One region of the Promicromonospora noduliphila genome, then DNA from elsewhere that is predicted to be linked to it. Evidence: predicted binding sites of a transcription regulator. Region 1 holds the regulator's gene; each other region holds the start of a gene.
What was found. The regulator LexA, encoded in region 1, represses DNA repair genes until DNA is damaged. The targets are predictions, from matches to a motif close to TCGAACANNTGTTCGA.
Positions count from the first base shown of each region.

Region 2: the regulator LexA is predicted to act here: its motif matches at 2,933-2,948, upstream of AC0QU1_RS05400 (LexA family protein).
Region 3: the regulator LexA is predicted to act here: its motif matches at 3,828-3,843, upstream of AC0QU1_RS13505 (HNH endonuclease signature motif containing protein).

Region 1 covers NZ_CM167806.1:3,658,223-3,663,434, reverse strand. Annotated here, with positions in the region: gene AC0QU1_RS16110 (L-lactate dehydrogenase) at 1-149, shown strand, start outside; gene AC0QU1_RS16105 (vWA domain-containing protein) at 308-1,939, shown strand; gene AC0QU1_RS16100 (hypothetical protein) at 2,018-2,305, opposite strand; gene lexA (transcriptional repressor LexA) at 2,419-3,234, opposite strand; gene AC0QU1_RS16090 (LysM peptidoglycan-binding domain-containing protein) at 3,417-3,902, shown strand; gene nrdR (transcriptional regulator NrdR) at 4,022-4,492, shown strand; gene AC0QU1_RS16080 (DUF5302 domain-containing protein) at 4,606-4,833, shown strand; gene AC0QU1_RS16075 (helix-turn-helix transcriptional regulator) at 5,025-5,212, shown strand, end outside.
Region 2 covers NZ_CM167806.1:1,237,227-1,242,438, reverse strand. Annotated here, with positions in the region: gene AC0QU1_RS05415 (SDR family NAD(P)-dependent oxidoreductase) at 1-437, shown strand, start outside; gene AC0QU1_RS05410 (helix-turn-helix domain-containing protein) at 493-2,244, shown strand; gene AC0QU1_RS05405 (PPC domain-containing DNA-binding protein) at 2,254-2,706, shown strand; gene AC0QU1_RS05400 (LexA family protein) at 2,973-3,428, shown strand; gene AC0QU1_RS05395 (Y-family DNA polymerase) at 3,425-4,699, shown strand; gene AC0QU1_RS05390 (serine/threonine-protein kinase) at 4,727-5,212, opposite strand, start outside.
Region 3 covers NZ_CM167806.1:3,086,321-3,091,532, reverse strand. Annotated here, with positions in the region: gene AC0QU1_RS13515 (nitroreductase/quinone reductase family protein) at 86-517, shown strand; gene AC0QU1_RS13510 (epoxide hydrolase family protein) at 598-1,728, opposite strand; gene AC0QU1_RS13505 (HNH endonuclease signature motif containing protein) at 1,897-3,783, opposite strand; gene AC0QU1_RS13500 (M6 family metalloprotease domain-containing protein) at 4,099-5,212, opposite strand, start outside.

The DNA.
Region 1 (5,212 bases):
TCAGCGACGTGTGCCTGTCCGTGCCCTCGCTGGTGGACCGCCGCGGCGTCACCGTGAACGTGCGCGTCCCGCTGTCCGCCGACGAGCTGGCCGGGCTGCGCGCCTCCGCCGAGAGCGTGCGGGCGGTGCAGCGGCGGCTCGGGTTCTGACGGCGGCCAGGATGAACGTTTCATGAAATGTCCTGGAATATCACCGACGGTGCAGCGGCGAACATCGCCTCCGTGCGAGCATCCGTGGAGTGGCGCAACAGCAGCAGCAACCGCGTGAGCAGCGGCGACAGCGGACGATCAAGGTAGCCATAGGTACGGTGCTGGTGCTCGCCTTCGGCGGGTTCGCGATCACCGCCGCGCAGGCGATCAACGAGCAGCCGCCCGTGACGCTCACGGTCCTGGCCGGCTCCGAGCTCATGGACGTGCTCGGGAACGACACCCTGATGGACGAGCTGCGCGACGAGACCGGAGTGACGCTCATCCCGACCCCGGTGGGCACGCTCGAGGGCGCCGAGGCGATAGTGAACGGAGCGCCGCTCTGCGCCACGAGCAGCGCGGAGGACGCCGCGACGGCGAGCTGCGACCTGGCCTGGTTCTCGTCCAACCACTACATGGAGCTGCTCTGGGACGAGAAGACCGCGCTGGACCAGGGTGCGGAGAGCGCGTGGGTGGCGACCAGCGGCGAGACCATGCGCTCGCCCGTCGTCCTCGGGGTGAAGGCAGCCACTGCCCAGGAGCTCGGCTGGACGAGCACCGAGACCGTGCCGTGGAGCGAGATCGCCGACCGGGCCGCCGACGGCTCGCTGTCGTTCTTCATGACCAACCCGGCGGCCTCGAACTCGGGCTTCTCCGCGCTCGTCGGGGTAGCTGCGGCGTTCGACGCCAACGGCGACGAGCTCAACCTCGAGGACGTCGACGACGCGCGGGTATCCGACCTGTTCTCGGGCCTGGTGAAGACCGCGGGCAGCTCCGGCTGGCTGAGCGCCGAGTTCGCGGACAGCCAGGACGAGGCCGACGCCATCGTCAACTACGAGTCCGAGGTCGTGGCGCTGCGGGAGTCGGACCGGATCCCGGACCTGGTGCCGGTCTACCCCGAGCAGACCGTCTACGCGGACTACCCGCTGACCCTCCTGAACGCCCAGGACCGCGCGGCGTACGACCGCGTGGTCGCATGGCTCCGGGAGGACGAGACGCAGGAGGAGCTGACGGCGGCCACGTACCGGCGCCCGTTCTCCGACAGCACGGTCCTCGCGAACGAGGCCGTGTCGGCGCTGGACCCCCTGGCCGTGCCCCTGCCGGGTGACCTGAACACCGCTGAGGGCCTGATCGACAACTACCTGCGCGACTACCGCCAGCCGGCCCACACGGTGTACGTGCTCGACACCTCGCGGTCGATGGAGGGCGAGCGGATCGCGCAGCTCAAGCAGTCGTTCGGCGACCTGACGAGCAGCGGCGGCACCATGGCCGACGACTTCACGCGGTTCCGCGAGGGTGAGCGGATCACGGTCATCCCGTACGCTTCCGAGCCCGGGGATCCGGAGACCTTCGACCTGCACGACCCGGACGCGGACCCGGCCGAGCTCGGGTCGCTCAGCGAGTACGTGAGCTCGCTCCCGGCCGACGGCCGGAGTACCGCCGTGTACCAGAGCCTGCTGCGGGCGTACGAGGTGGCGCAGCAGGCCGGCGAGGAGGGCTACTACCAGTCGATAGTGCTGCTCACCGACGGCGAGAACAACGAGCCGCCCGCGTCGCTGAAGGACTTCAGCACCGAGTTCCGGTCGGCGGGCTACGGCACCACGGGCATCCCGACGTTCGTGGTGATGCTCGGCGACGAGCGTGCCGCCCAGGAGGCGGTGGACGGCATCGCCGAGCTCACCGGCGGCCGCGTCTTCGACGCGGACCGTACGTCGATGAGCGCCGCGTTCAAGGAGATCCGCGGGTACCAGTGACGCGGCCGGACGCCGGTGGCGGGCCGGTCAGGCAGTGACGGGCTGGTCGGGCAGTGGTGGGGCCGGTCAGCTACCGGCTCAGCTACCGGCAGGGTCCGGCGAGCCGCCCGCGCCGGTGCCCGCCCCGCCGCGGGGCCGCAGGGCGATGTACAGCGCGCCGAGGAGGCCGGTGGCCACCACCGCCACGGCGGCGATCACCAGCTCGTTGACATCGAGCACCCAGCCGAGCGCCACGAGCCCGAACCCGATGACGGTGCTCGCGACCACCGCCTGGAAGGGCGACAGCCGGTTCAGGATGGCGATCGCCACCGCTGCCACGACCGCACCGCCCACGGCGGCCAGGATCTCGCTCCAGACCTCAGTCACGTTCCAAGACCTCCTGTGCTGACCGCCCCGTCCCGGGCAGCTCCTCGCCCGCAGTCTTCCACACCTGACTTGCGGAGACCTGACCTGCGGAGGAACCGCCCGGGCAGCAGAACCTACAGCGACCGCAGCACCGCGACGACGCGGCCGAGCACCTGCGCCTCGTCGCCCGGGATGGGCTCGTAGGCGGCGTTCTGCGGCAGCAGCCAGGTGTGCCCGTCGGTCTGCTTGAAGGTCTTGACCGTCGCCTCGCCCTCGATCATGGCCGCGACGATCTCGCCCTGCTCGGCCACGTTCTGGCGCCGCACGACCACCCAGTCGCCGTCGCAGATCGCGGCGTCGACCATCGAGTCACCGGCGACCTTGAGCAGGAACAGCTCGCCGTCGCCGACGAGCTGGCGGGGGAGCGGGAAGACGTCCTCGACGACCTGCTCGGCCAGGATGGGCCCACCGGCCGCGATCCGGCCCACCAGCGGCACGTACGACGGCGGCGGGGTGCCGGCGTCGTCGGGCACGGAGCTACCCCAGTGGACCTGGCCGCTGCGCCGCGGCTCGGGCCAGTGGATCTCGCCGCGCGTCGGCTTGTCGACCTGGTCGGCCAGCGGCTCCACGAGCTCCATGGCGCGCGGCCGGTTCGGGTCGCGGCGCAGGAAGCCCTTCTTCTCCAGCATCTGGAGCTGGTGCTTGACGCTCGACGGGCTGGCCAGCCCGACGGCCTCGCCGATCTCCCGCATCGACGGCGGGTAGCCCCGCGTCTCGAACGACTGCCGGATCGTGTCCAGCACAAGGCGCTGCCGCTCGGTGAGGCGGTCTGCCGGCGAGATCGTGTGTACGTCGGCGACCGCCCCGTCGTCCGGCGCGTCCAGCGTGGCGACCCCGGAGAGTGCCGTGTCGACGGCTCTCGTGTCGCTGGTCCCGTCCCGTCCCGTCATGCCCGTGCCCCTCCCATTCCGACAAATGTTCTCCTGTGCGTAACCCACTCTAGGTCACAAACCCGCTCCGCTCAAACGAATGTTCGAGCGAGTCTCGACATCGTCGGTGTCCCGTGCTACACAATGGTACGGGCGTTCGACGAACGCGTGTATGAGTTCCAGACACTCTCGGAGGAGGGGCCATGGGGGACGTGATCCCGCTGCGGCAGTACACCCCGACCCACAGACAGGCCTACGCGTCGGCGTCCGGACCGGCCGTCGCTCCGGCGTCCGGACCGCCCGCGATCCCGTTGTACCCGCGCCTGGCGCCCCGGCGGGCCGTCGCCCCTGTCTACCCGCACGGCGGACAGCGGACGCTCGCCGACCGGCTCGGCCTGGCGGGCCTGCGGCTCACCCGGCGTGGCCGCGTGGTGCTGGTGCTGCTGGCGATGCTCCTGGTCGCGCCGATGGCGACGTGGGGGGCCACCGCGGTCGCGAGCTCCCCTGGCGAACCGACGGAGGTCCGGGTGCACGCCGTGCAGCCGGGGGAGACCCTCTGGGGCTTCGCGCAGCAGGTGGCGAAGCCGGGCGAGGACGTGCGGCACGCGGTCGAGCGGCTGCAGGAGCTGAACGAGATGTCGTCGGGCACGCTCCGGGTCGGAGAGCTCCTCCTGCTCCCCGAGGAGTGACCAGGGACCACGAATCGCCGTCAAATGTTGCGGCGATGTTGCATGGGGGTGGTTTGCCCGCTTACGGTCGGGGCGCGACCGGATGCCTCCGGTCGGTGGTCGACCACGCAGGAGTGAGCATGCACTGCCCGTTCTGTCGTCACCCCGACTCGCGCGTAGTGGACTCGCGAACCGCCGACGACGGTCTGTCGATCCGGCGTCGACGGCAGTGCCCGAACTGCAACCGGCGGTTCACGACCGTGGAGACGGCGAGCCTCTCGGTGGTCAAGCGCTCCGGCGCGACCGAGCCCTTCAGCCGCGACAAGGTCGCCGCGGGCGTGCGCAAGGCCTGCCAGGGCCGCCCCGTGAGCGAGGACGACCTGGCGCTCCTGGCCCAGCGCGTCGAGGAGACCCTGCGGAGCAACGGCAGCGCGGAGATCGACGCGTACGAGGTGGGCCTGGCGATCCTCGGCCCGCTGCGCGAGCTCGACGAGGTGGCCTACCTCCGGTTCGCGAGCGTCTACCAGTCCTTCGACTCGCTCGAGGACTTCGAGAGCGCCATCACCTCCCTGCGTGCGGAGCGCGCAGAGCGGGCCGCCGCGCAGGCCTGACCGCTGCCACGGCGGAGCTGCGAAATGCGTTGGCACCCAGGCGTGCCGTAGTGCAGGCTGGGGCGGACTGCGGACCCGATCGAGGGACCCCCGAACAGGAGGAGGTGATCGGTGTGACGGACGAGAAGCCCAGTGCACAGGAGTCCGAGGCTCAGGGCGCTGAGGAGCCCACGGCCCCGACCGCGCCGAGCATGGACGCGAAGGCCCGGTTCAAGGAGGCCCTGGACCGCAAGAACGCCGCGCGGCGCCGGACCGCCGCGGGTGGTGTGAACACCGGTGCGGTGCACGGCTCGGAGACGACCGGCCCTGTGCAGAAGATGTTCCGCCGCAAGAGCGGCTGAGACTCCTCGACCGAGGCCGTCGACCAGGTATCCGACCTGGTCGGCGGCCTTTGCCGTTCTCGCGAGGCGCCTAGAGAAGGAAGAGGCGACCCGTGATGACACGGTTCATGACACAGTTCGAGCGCCCAGGGGCGACCGTCAGCGCCTACGGACACGCGATGTTGTCGGCCCCGACAACACACCTCAGATACATGACCGACCCGTACAGCAAGCCCGAGGACCGCACGCCGATGTGGACCCTCGACGAACTGTGCGCGTTTCTCCGCACGACGCCCGCAACGGTCTATACGTGGCGGAAGCACGGCCACGGACCCCGTGCCTACAAGATTGGGCGCCACCTGCTGTTCGCTGACGCGGACGTGCGCGCCTGGCTCAAGAC
Region 2 (5,212 bases), 2.4 Mb from region 1:
CGATCGCGATCGACCGCCGCCGACCGGCCGCCAACGCGGACATGGAGCTCGTTACCGCCACGCTAGACACGAACCTCACCGGTGCCTGGCGCTGCTGCACGGCAGCAATACCGGAGATGCTGCGCCATCACCACGGACGAATCATCAACGTCACCAGCCACATGGCCACCACAAGCCGGCTTGCCCAGGGAAGCCCTGCCTACCGAGCATCTAAGGCCGGCCTGAACGCGCTGACTCAGATCCTGGCCGACGAGCTGCGCGACACCGGCATTCTCGTCAACGCCATCGCCCCCGGCCGGGTCGACACACGGCTCGCGTACGGCAAGACAGACCGGTCTCCTGCCGACGCGGTTGGTGACTTCGTCCACCTCGCCACCCTGCCCGACGACGGCCCGACAGGGCGGCTTTTCCACAACGACCACCAGCTCAGCTGGTGACGAAACCTCCCTCCGGACCCCGCCAACGGCCCGCACGCGACGAAAGGCAGAGATGGTGAACAGGACGAACGCGACACGGCGTCTTCGTACTGAGCTGCTCGCGAAGGGCTACAGCGTCCAGGACATCGCTGGGGAGATCGGCACACGGCTCAATGAGCGCCCCCGGTTCGCCTGGCGCCGCGCCATGGGCTGGTCACAGGCGGAGCTCGTCGAGCAGTACAAGACCCTTAACCCCGGTGCTCACCTTTCGGTGTCCCGGGTATCGGAGTATGAGGTCTGGCCCATCGGCGGAACCCAGCCGCCACTGAAGTACTTGAATCGCCTTGCCCATCTTTTCGGCTGCGCGGTCACCCAACTCGTCGACGATGCCGATCGCGCAAACCTTGACCCTGCCGACCAGGACTGGCTAGCCATGGTGTCTTCGTCACTCGACACAGCAACTACATTCGGGCCTGAACACACCGTCGCCGACCTTATCGATGCCGTCGACATCGCCCACCTGCCCGCATCTGATCGCCGTTACGCCGCCCTGGCGGCGAAGTCGTCTCGAACTCCGGGCGGTGCCAGGAGTTCGAAACCCGAGATGGTCAGAGGCCGACCAGAATTGGAGCCCGCGGGAGCGTTCGCCACGGCCGCCAGCGGATCGGTCCCCCGGCTCACGTTTCCCGTCCCCGGTACGGGTGGCGACGCCCTCTTTGAGGCGCCAGCTGGCCGCTACTTCACGGGCACCACCCTGCCAGCGCAAGCCGTCGCGGCCGTCGACGACGGCCGGATTGTGGCCACCCTTCCCAAGCCCACGCCCGGTCGTGAACCTCTCAGGAGCAGGGGACGCGCCCTCGTGGTAGCTGCGGTCCAGTCTTCCGACGGCGCTGCTCCGGCCTTCTACGGGATGGACGCACGTCAAGCCCGCCGTTGGATCACCAACCCATCGGGAGAAAACCATGTGCCCGTTCCGCGAGCGTACGAACTCGACGATCTCACCCTCGGCGTGATGTGGGCGGCGGCCAACTTCGACGACTCCCTCCTGGACGACGACGCCGCGTTGGAGCGGACCCTTCGCAACTTGAGTGTGTACGAACAGTCGCCAAGCTCGACGGTCACCGGCGCCGTCGTCGACGACCTCTCGCCGGTGTCCCAGATGTGGCTGGGTTCGCAGTTCTGTGCCGACCACATCCAGCGTCACTCACACCGGCTGACCGAGCAGCCGGACTTCTGGACTCGGGAGCAACGCGGCGAGGAAGCCAGCGCTTGGCTCCTGTTCAAGCACAAGCTGAACTACCTGCGCGTCTATGCCGGCAATAACGCCGCCTCGCCACAACGCACGTTCTGCATCCCACCCAGTGTCGCAATCATCTCGCCGCGGACCGAGCGGATACTGCTGCTTCTCGCCGTGGCACTGATGGAATCCTTCGCGATCACAGTCAACGTCGTGACCGAGCCCGAGTACGCGACGCTGCCTGGTTTCGTGACCGACCACAGTCAACGAGCGATCATCGCCACCTGGGTGGGGACCGAGAGCCTGTGGCACGTCGACATACCCGACCAGCGCCCTCAACTACGAGAGTTCTCCGACGCGCTCGCCTTCGCACAGGCCTGGTCGGTCAACGCGGGAACGACCGCAGAGAGACGCCTGCGTGCACTAGCCAGCTACCTGGACCTGGACTGGACCTGGCTCGCCACCCGCTGCGCGCAGCTCGGCGACTACGGCGCTGCCGGGCTCATCTCCCCCCGCAGCCGACTTCTGTCCGCCGCCGGTATCGATCGCGCCTGCCAGTTTGTCGGAACGCTTGCACCAACAGGTCGGTAGATTGCGCGCATGCGCAGCGCACAACTAACCCTCGGCCGACAGTTCGTTGTCGCCTTCGACCACGGCGACGACTTCTTCACCGCCCTCAACGATTTCTGCGAGCAGAACGAAGTCCGGCAAGGCTTCATCCGATTCATCGCGGGCTTCCGAGAAGTCGACCTCGTCGGTACCTGCGACAGGCTCGAGAACCCCGACGCGCCAGTCTGGTCCAAGGTGCACCTGGAAAATGCCGAGGCTCACGGCAGCGGAGACCTGGCCTGGGATGAGGCGGCCGGCAAGGTCGCCCCACACATCCACGTCTCAGCCGGACTCAAAACGCATAGCGCCACCGGCTACACCAGCCACCTGCTCTCCGCCACGGTGCAGTTCCTAACCGAGATGCACGTCATTGAGGTGAAGTCACCGCAGTTCAACCGCATGCGTGACCCGAATCTGTACGACGCGCCCCTCCTCCGCTTCTGATCGCACTCCCGCCTTCCATGTCCAGCACACCCCTACTTCGAGTCGGACCAGCCCTGGTCGAATGTTTCGGCCCCGCGCCATGATCAAAGGCCTTCGCTTCACGGACGGGTCTGCCTAAGACCAGGATGCAGCCGCCACCGACACCGACGCCCCGGTCACAACCCGCGCTCGGCTTGCGAGCGGCTGACCTGCCCGGTTGTCGCGGGATGTTCTCCCCGACATAGACTCGAACGCATGTACTACCTTTGTGTTGTCTGGGAGGCGTGATGCTCGCCCTGTCGCCGCCACGCCGAGTCACCACCCTGCACGCCACCGACAGCACAGCGTTGCGGATCGCGCCCGTGGCCGTGGCATGCGGGTTTCCGTCTCCGGCACAGGACTACTACGACGGCGAGATCGACCTGACCGAGATGCTGGTGACCGATCACGCCGCGACGTTCATCGTTCGTGCTTCCGGGGATTCGATGACCGATGCCGGGATCAGCGACGGCGACGAGCTCCTGGTGGACCGGTCGATGAAGCCCCGTAACGGCGACGTGATCGTGGCGGTCCTGGACGGTGAGCTGACGGCCAAGCGTCTGGAGATCGGCCCGCACGGTGTGGTGCTGCGCGCCGAGAACGCCGCCCACCCGGACATCGTCGTGTCGGAGCTGAGCGAGCTGCAGGTGTGGGGCGTGGTCACCTACTGCATCCACCACCTGCACCGGCCGGGCCGGCGATGATCGCGCACGTGGACGTCAACAGCGCCTACGCGTCCTTCGAGCGCGTGTTCAACCCTGGCCTGGACGGGGTGCCGCTGATCGTGCTGTCCAACAACGACGGCATGGTCGTCGCCGCGTCGCGCGAGGCGAAGTCCCTGGGTCTGGACCTCGGGCGGCCGTGGTTCGAGCTGCGTCCGCTGGCCCATCAGTTGGGTGTGGTGGCGGTGTCCAGCAACTACGAGTTGTACGGGGACATGTCCCGCCGCGCCATGGAGGTGCTGGAGCGGTTCACCCATGACTTGGAGGTCTACTCGATCGACGAGGCCTTCCTGGCCGTCGACCGGCGCACCGCGGCGGACCCGGTGGCGATGGTGCGGCTGGGGCGGGAGGTCCGGGCCTCGATGCGCCGCCTGCTCGGCCTACCGGTCAGCGTCGGCATCGCGCCGACCCGCACGTTGGCGAAGCTGGCCAACCGGGCGGCGAAGAAGCTCGACGCGTTCGGTGGGGTGTGCGTGTGGCCGGCGACCGACCCGGGCTGGCGCGAACGGCTGATGCGGGCGTTGCCGACCAGCGAGGTCTGGGGCATCGCCGGTCGCCTGCAGGCGCGTCTGGCCGGGCACGGCGTCCTGACCGTGTGGGACCTGGCCACCGCGAACCCGGCCCACCTCCGGGCGCTGTTCAACGTGGTGGTGATGCGCACCGCGCTGGAGCTGCGCGGCGTGGCGTGCATCGGGCCAGAGGAAGACCACAGCGGGAAGAAGCAGCAGCTGATCGTGTCCCGTTCGTTCGCGCAGAAAGTCACGACCACGGCGGGCATGCGTCAGGCGCTGAGCATCTACGCTCAGCAGGCCGCGACCCGGCTGGTCAAGCACCACCAGGTCGCCCACACGCTGACCGCGTTCGCCGGCACCAGCCACTACGCCACGGACAGGCACCACCCGAGCGTGGGAGTCCGGTTGCCGTTCCCGACCGCTGACCCGGTCGAGCTGACCCGGGCCGCGCACCGGCTGCTGCCCCGGATCATCCCCGGCGCCCGGTACGCCCGAGCCGGGCTGCTGCTGACCGATCTGACCCCGGCGGGGGTTCAGCGGCCGTTCGAGATGTTCCGTTCGCCGCACGAGGACGCCGGGATCGCCACCCTCATCGACCGCATCCAGAAGAAGACCGGCCGGCACGCGATCGGCCTCGGGTACGCGGGCCTGCGACCCGGCCCGTCCTGGCAGATGAAACGCCCCATGCTCACGCCCCGTGCCACCACCCACTGGGCCGAACTCACCCCCGTCAGAGCCTGACCCCACCGGAGCGCCCGCGACTGCTGGTCAGCGTTTCCAGACTTTGACGTGGTCCTTGAGGATCAGGGGTTTGTCGTCGGGGCCCTTGATGTGGGGGGCGATCCAGGTCAGGCGTCGTTCGGAGTGCTTGGTGCCGACGGCCTGGCGTCGCCAGTGGCCGCCCACGACCCACTGGTGGGTGTACTGGCGGGCAGAAGCCGCGATGACACTGTCTTGGCCAGGGGGTGGCGCGGGGCGTCGCAGGGACACGACAGTGACCTGTTGCGGCTCCCGGCGGCGGGTGGTGCCCCGCCCGGTGCCTGGGGTGGTTTCCAGGCGGCGTTCCCCGAGACCTGGCTGTAGGGCCAGGGCGTGGGTCGCGCGCAGCAGCATGTCGGCCTGACGGGAATGGTGGCTCTGGATCGCTTCCGGCTCGACCTCGATCTCCACGATCCCGGTACGGGCCACCGGCCCGCTGGACGCGCGCAGGGCGCGGGCGTCGTCGGTCAGCGGGCTGACCCAGACCTGTGTGCC
Region 3 (5,212 bases), 570 kb from region 1:
AGTCCGTTTAGGTAAGCGGGGTAAAGCCCGCTTAGCTCGGGCCGGAGGTGCGGCCCGGGCACGACTCGGGCACGAGGAGGACGAGATGGCGGACATGAACAGCGAGATCATCGAGGCGTTCCGGGCGAACGCCGGCATCGTCGACGCCCCCGTCGCGGGCGGGCACTTCCAGGGCAAGCGCCTGCTGCTCCTGCACCACGTCGGACGAGTGACCGGTATCGAGCGGGTCACGCCGCTCGTGGCCGCGACGGACGGCACCGCCTACGTCGTCGTCGGCTCGCTGGGCGGTGCTCCGAAGGACCCGGAGTGGGTGGCGAACGTCGAGGAGGGGCCCAGCGAAGTGGTCATCGAGGTGGGCGACAAGACGCTGCGGGCGACGCGCACCGTGGTGCGCCCGACGTCACCGGACTGGGCGCGGCTCTACGAGATCTGGGCCGAGTACTGGCCGAACACCAGGGAGTACGAGACGCACACGGACCGCAAGTTCCCGGTGGTGCGGCTCGAGCCGAAGGGCTGAGGGTTGCCCTCCGCTCGGGGCTCTGGCTCGTGGTGCTCGGGTCCGGGTCGGGCGGGGGCTGGGGCGACGTCGTCCGGTGCTCAGGCGCCGCCGACCGAGCGGACGAACTCCCGGACGCGCGCCGCCATCTCGCCGGGTACCTCGGCGACGGTGAAGTGCCCGCCCTCCGCCAGGCGGTCGAACACCCGCAGGTCGAGGTAGTGGCGGCGCGCGAGCGACTCGGGATAGGTCGCCTCGTGCCGCTGGATGAGAACCGCGGCGGGCACCGACGTCGGCGGGATCGGGTCGGGCTGGTCGGCACCCTCGTAGTACGGGCGGAACGACGACGCGATGGTCTGCGTGGCCCAGTAGATCGTCGCCTCGGTGAGGATCCGGTCCCGCGAGATGCGCCGCTCCACCGCGCGCGGGTCGCCGGGCGGCGTGTCGCTCCACTCGACGAGCTTCTCGGTGAGCCATGCCAGCAGGCCGGCGGGGGAGTCGTTGAGGGCGGCGGCGAGCGTGTCGGGCCTGGTCGCCTGCACGTGGCCGTAGGCGCCGTCGGTCTGGTGCCGCGCGGCGATGCCGGCGAAGAACTCCTTGGCGGCCGGGTCGTCGAGCGTGGTGCGCTCCTGGGCGGTGGGGAAGTGCGCGTGCGTGGCGACGATGCCCGCCACATGCTCCGGGTACCTGGCCGCGATGAGGTCGCTGACGTTCGCCGTGACGTCCTCGCCGTAGGTGAAGTAGCGGTCGTAGCCGAGCACGTCGGTCATGAGCGCGTGCATCGTGGCTGCGAGTCGCTTCTCCGACATCTCGCCGGACGCATAGGGCGAGGAGAACGCGAAGCCGGGCAGGCTCGCGACCACGACGTGCAGGTCGGGCAGGAGGTCGGCGAAGTCGAGCTGCAGGGCGAACGTGTGCGGCCAGCCGTGCATCACGAGGAGCGCCGGGGCGTCCGCCTGGTCCGCCCGCAGGTGAGCGAAGTGCACCGTGGCATCGCCGATGTCCGCGACGAACTGCGGGTGCCCGTTGAGCCACGCCTCGCGGGCGCGCCAGTCCCACGCGGCCCACTCGTCCACGAGCTCGCGCAGGTAGGCGGCGGTCATGCCGGACGCCGGACGCCGCGGCGAGTCGTCGGGGATCCTGCTGAGCGCCAGGCGGTCACGCAGGTCGACGAGGACCCGGTCGGGGACATGGACCTCGAAGGGGCGTGGTGCGCTGGTCGGCTCGCTCATGGGAAGACGGTATGCCGAGCCACTGACAGTCGGGTCGTTGGCGGTTGCGCCGCCGGACAGCCACGCCACTGGCGACGCGGATGTACGTGGCCCTCGGGAGTGGTAACTCGGCCACCGAGGGGGGTCCTGGTGGACGGTCTCGCGGCGTGATCGCGGTTGGGGCGGTGTTCAGAAGGGTGGCCGGCCGAGGTGGATGGAGGTGGTGCTGGTTGTGCCGCTGCTGCTGATACCGGTGCCGCGGCTCGAGTCCAGGTCGGTGCTGAGACCAGGGCTGAGGACGGGACCGTAGCCAGGGCTGGGGTTCGAGCTGGGAATTGGTGTGCGGCTAGCGGCAGGGCTCAGGCTGGAGTCGAGGACGCGGTTGGCGACTGGGCTGGGGCCGGCCGCTGTGGCGCTGTGCGTGGACCCCGGTTCGGTCCTTCGATACTGGCGCGGCAGACGGCGTCCGGTCAGGGCGCGGTGGGTCAGGTCGTAGCTGGTGTCGGGGTCGACCTGGTTGAGCTCGACGCGGGTGTCCAGCACCGTCGGTGGGCGTGCGTGGGCCCGGCCGGTGGGTGTGGTCCAGGTCGTGACCCCTGTCTTGGGATCGCGCACGACACCCCAGCCCGCGTGGGTCTTGAGCAGGTGATGCTTGCGGCACAAGGGCTGGAGGTTGTCGGCGCGGGTCTGGCCCGGTGTGCCGGGCGGTTGGGTCGCCGGTTCGAGGTCGTGGTCGAACGGTGCGATGTGGTCAAGGTCGTTCCAGTCCGCTGGATGCTCGCACTGGGGGAAGGTGCAGGTCAGGTCGCGGGCGGTCACCGCCTGACGGAGTACCCTGCCGGGCCGGTAGGCACTGGTCGAGTAGTCGGTCAGGACCCCGGTGACGGGGTCGGTGAGCAGGCGCTGCCAGGTCGCGTCGTCGGCGACCTGGGCGGCCACGTCCGCGGGCACAGGCCCGAAGCCCTCCAGCTCGCCCGGCGCGGCGTCGAGCCCGAGGAGCGCGCTGGCGGGGACGGTGACCCGCACGACCGGCCGGGTCGGAACCACTCGCACCGGCCGTACCACCTCCTGCACGACCTGCCGCACGACGGGCGCGCGGCCGCCGCAGGTGCACACGGGTCCGTGGTCGGGAGCATCACCCGGACCGTCGCCCAGGCCGCCGTGCGTGACGACGCCGGGACTGGTCCAGGCCTCGGCCAGGGTCTCGGCTTCGGTGTCCGCGTCCGCGTAGCGGTCGGCCGGCACGAGCCGGCCGGTGACGATCCCGGTCAGGCAGTCCGCGCGGAGCTGGCCCAGGTCGCGTTCCTCGCCCGCGGTGCGTCGGAGCTGGCGGGCCATGTCGTCGACGACGCCCCAGACCGCCGCGGCGTCGACCGCCGGCAGATAGGCGGACAGCCAGCCCATGTCGTTCTCCGCACGGTCGAGCTGGACGTTGCGGTGCTGGGCGGCGGCCCTGGCGGTCTTGGCGGCTCCGTGGCGGGACTTGGCGAACGCGAGCATCTTGTTCTTGAGCCACCGCCAGGTGCGGTGCGGTGCCTGCGGCAGGAACCGGGCGATCGCCTCTGCCCGTTCCGCCACGGTCAGCTGCGAGGCGGAGCGCAGCAGGATGTGGGCCTTCTTCACGTCGATCCGGCCGCTCTCCAGCACGCGGATCACGGTGGGGTGCTGGGTTCCGGACTCGGCCCGGACCACCACGTCGGTCGCCTCGGCGTCGGTGATCACCAGTTCGCTGGTGACCTGTCCGACCAGGCTGGCGTGCGCCAGCGGGTTGGTCTCCCGAGCCGCGCGCTCCGCCACGGCACGGGCCTGCACCCCTGCGGCCCAGGACTGCAGCCGCCCGCACGCGATCACCAGGTCGCCCAGCGCGTCGTCGGACAGATCGGTCAGGAGGCCGGCGTTCGGGTCGGTGGCGTCGGCGACGACGCGCGCCAGCTCCGCACCGGGCGGCCCGGTCAGTGCCGCCCGCAGTCGTTCGACCGGCCAGAGCGCGACCGGCACGGCGTCGGGCGGCCAGGACGACGGCGCGTCGTCGACCAGTGCGCGGCTCATATCCGCGTAGCGCTGCCCATCATCCATGCACCCTCACCCCCAGAGATCCCGAGCCCAAACGCGCCATTACTACGGACGCACGTTCGATACTAGCCGATCGCCTCGTCGGCTGCGGGGCTTTCTGCCGCCCGCGTAAGAACCCCACCTCCGGATGCGCCGCCGGGCGCGGCGTGCCATTAGGGGAGCCGACACCGTTGCAGGAACCGGGACCGTTGCAGGAGCCCGTGCCGTGACAGCGGCCAACGCCGTTGAAGGAGCGAGCGCCACGCCACCAGCCGGTGTCACGACCGGAGCCCGACGCACAGGCCACCCGAGTGACCTGCGCGTCGGACATCAAGTGGGTCAGGGCTCGACCGTCACCCGCACGGTGTCCGCCGCCGCGGCGTGGAACGTGAGCACGGTGCCCGTCGTCGGCTCCGTCCAGGAGGAACCCGGCGCGAACGGGGCGTCGTCCAGGCCCTCCGCCGAACCGGGCGTCGCGTCCACCACGCGGATCGGGCCCTCGCCCGACCGGACGGACGTGTCGACCGTGTAGACGAGGGCGCCGCTGGTGCCGATGCCCGCGTCGTAGCCGGCCGGCTGCCGGTTCTCGACCACCACGGCCCGCGTCTCCGAGATCCGGTGGACCACCATGGTGTCCTCCCACGGGGCCGCGGTGGCGGACTCCTCGACCGGGCCGAGGCGCGCCGTGGTCGCCTGCCTCGGATCGGCGCACACCACCTGCTCGTCGTCGAGCCAGCCGAGCTGCCACCGGTGCCAGGCGAAGTACTCCGGCCCCTGCCCGGAGATGAGGCCCATCAGGTCCCAGCCGCCGACCGCAGCGTGCCAGTTCCCCGGGTCGTCGGGCGGCGCCTCGAACAGGTACAGGTCGGGCAGGCCGAGCGTGTGCCCCGACTCGTGCGCCAGGACCAGCCCGCCCCAGCGCCACTGGTCGTAGCCGAACGTGACGGCGTGCGTCAGGTGGTTCCCGTCGGCGGTCACGTCCAGGAAGTTCGTCGTCGGCGAGTAGGTGATGTTCGGCGCCTCCCTGGTGGCCGTCACCCACACGACGTCGACGTCGGAGAAGTCGAAGGTGCCGTCCGCCGCCGCGATCGCATCGCCGATGTACCGGACGTGGTCCTCGTAGCTCAGCCCCCGCTCGAACGGGTACGACGTCGAGGGCTCGGGCATCCGCACCCAGCCCTGCGACGGCGTCGTCTCGACGTCGAGCCGGCCGCCCGAGACGCGCTCGAGGTACTCGACGCCCGGCGCGAGGTTCGCCCCGGCCTCCGCCAGCGAATCCGCCGGCGCCGGATTGTCCTCGAAGTCCACGAACAGCAGCGCCGCCCTGAGCGTGCCGACGGCAGGGAGGGCCTGGTCGTCGACCGGGAACCCGGAGCCGAGGCCGTCGAGGGCAGCGGGCAGCCGGCAGGCGGACGTCGGCGCGGAGGCCGACGCGGCTGTTGGTGTGGGCGCG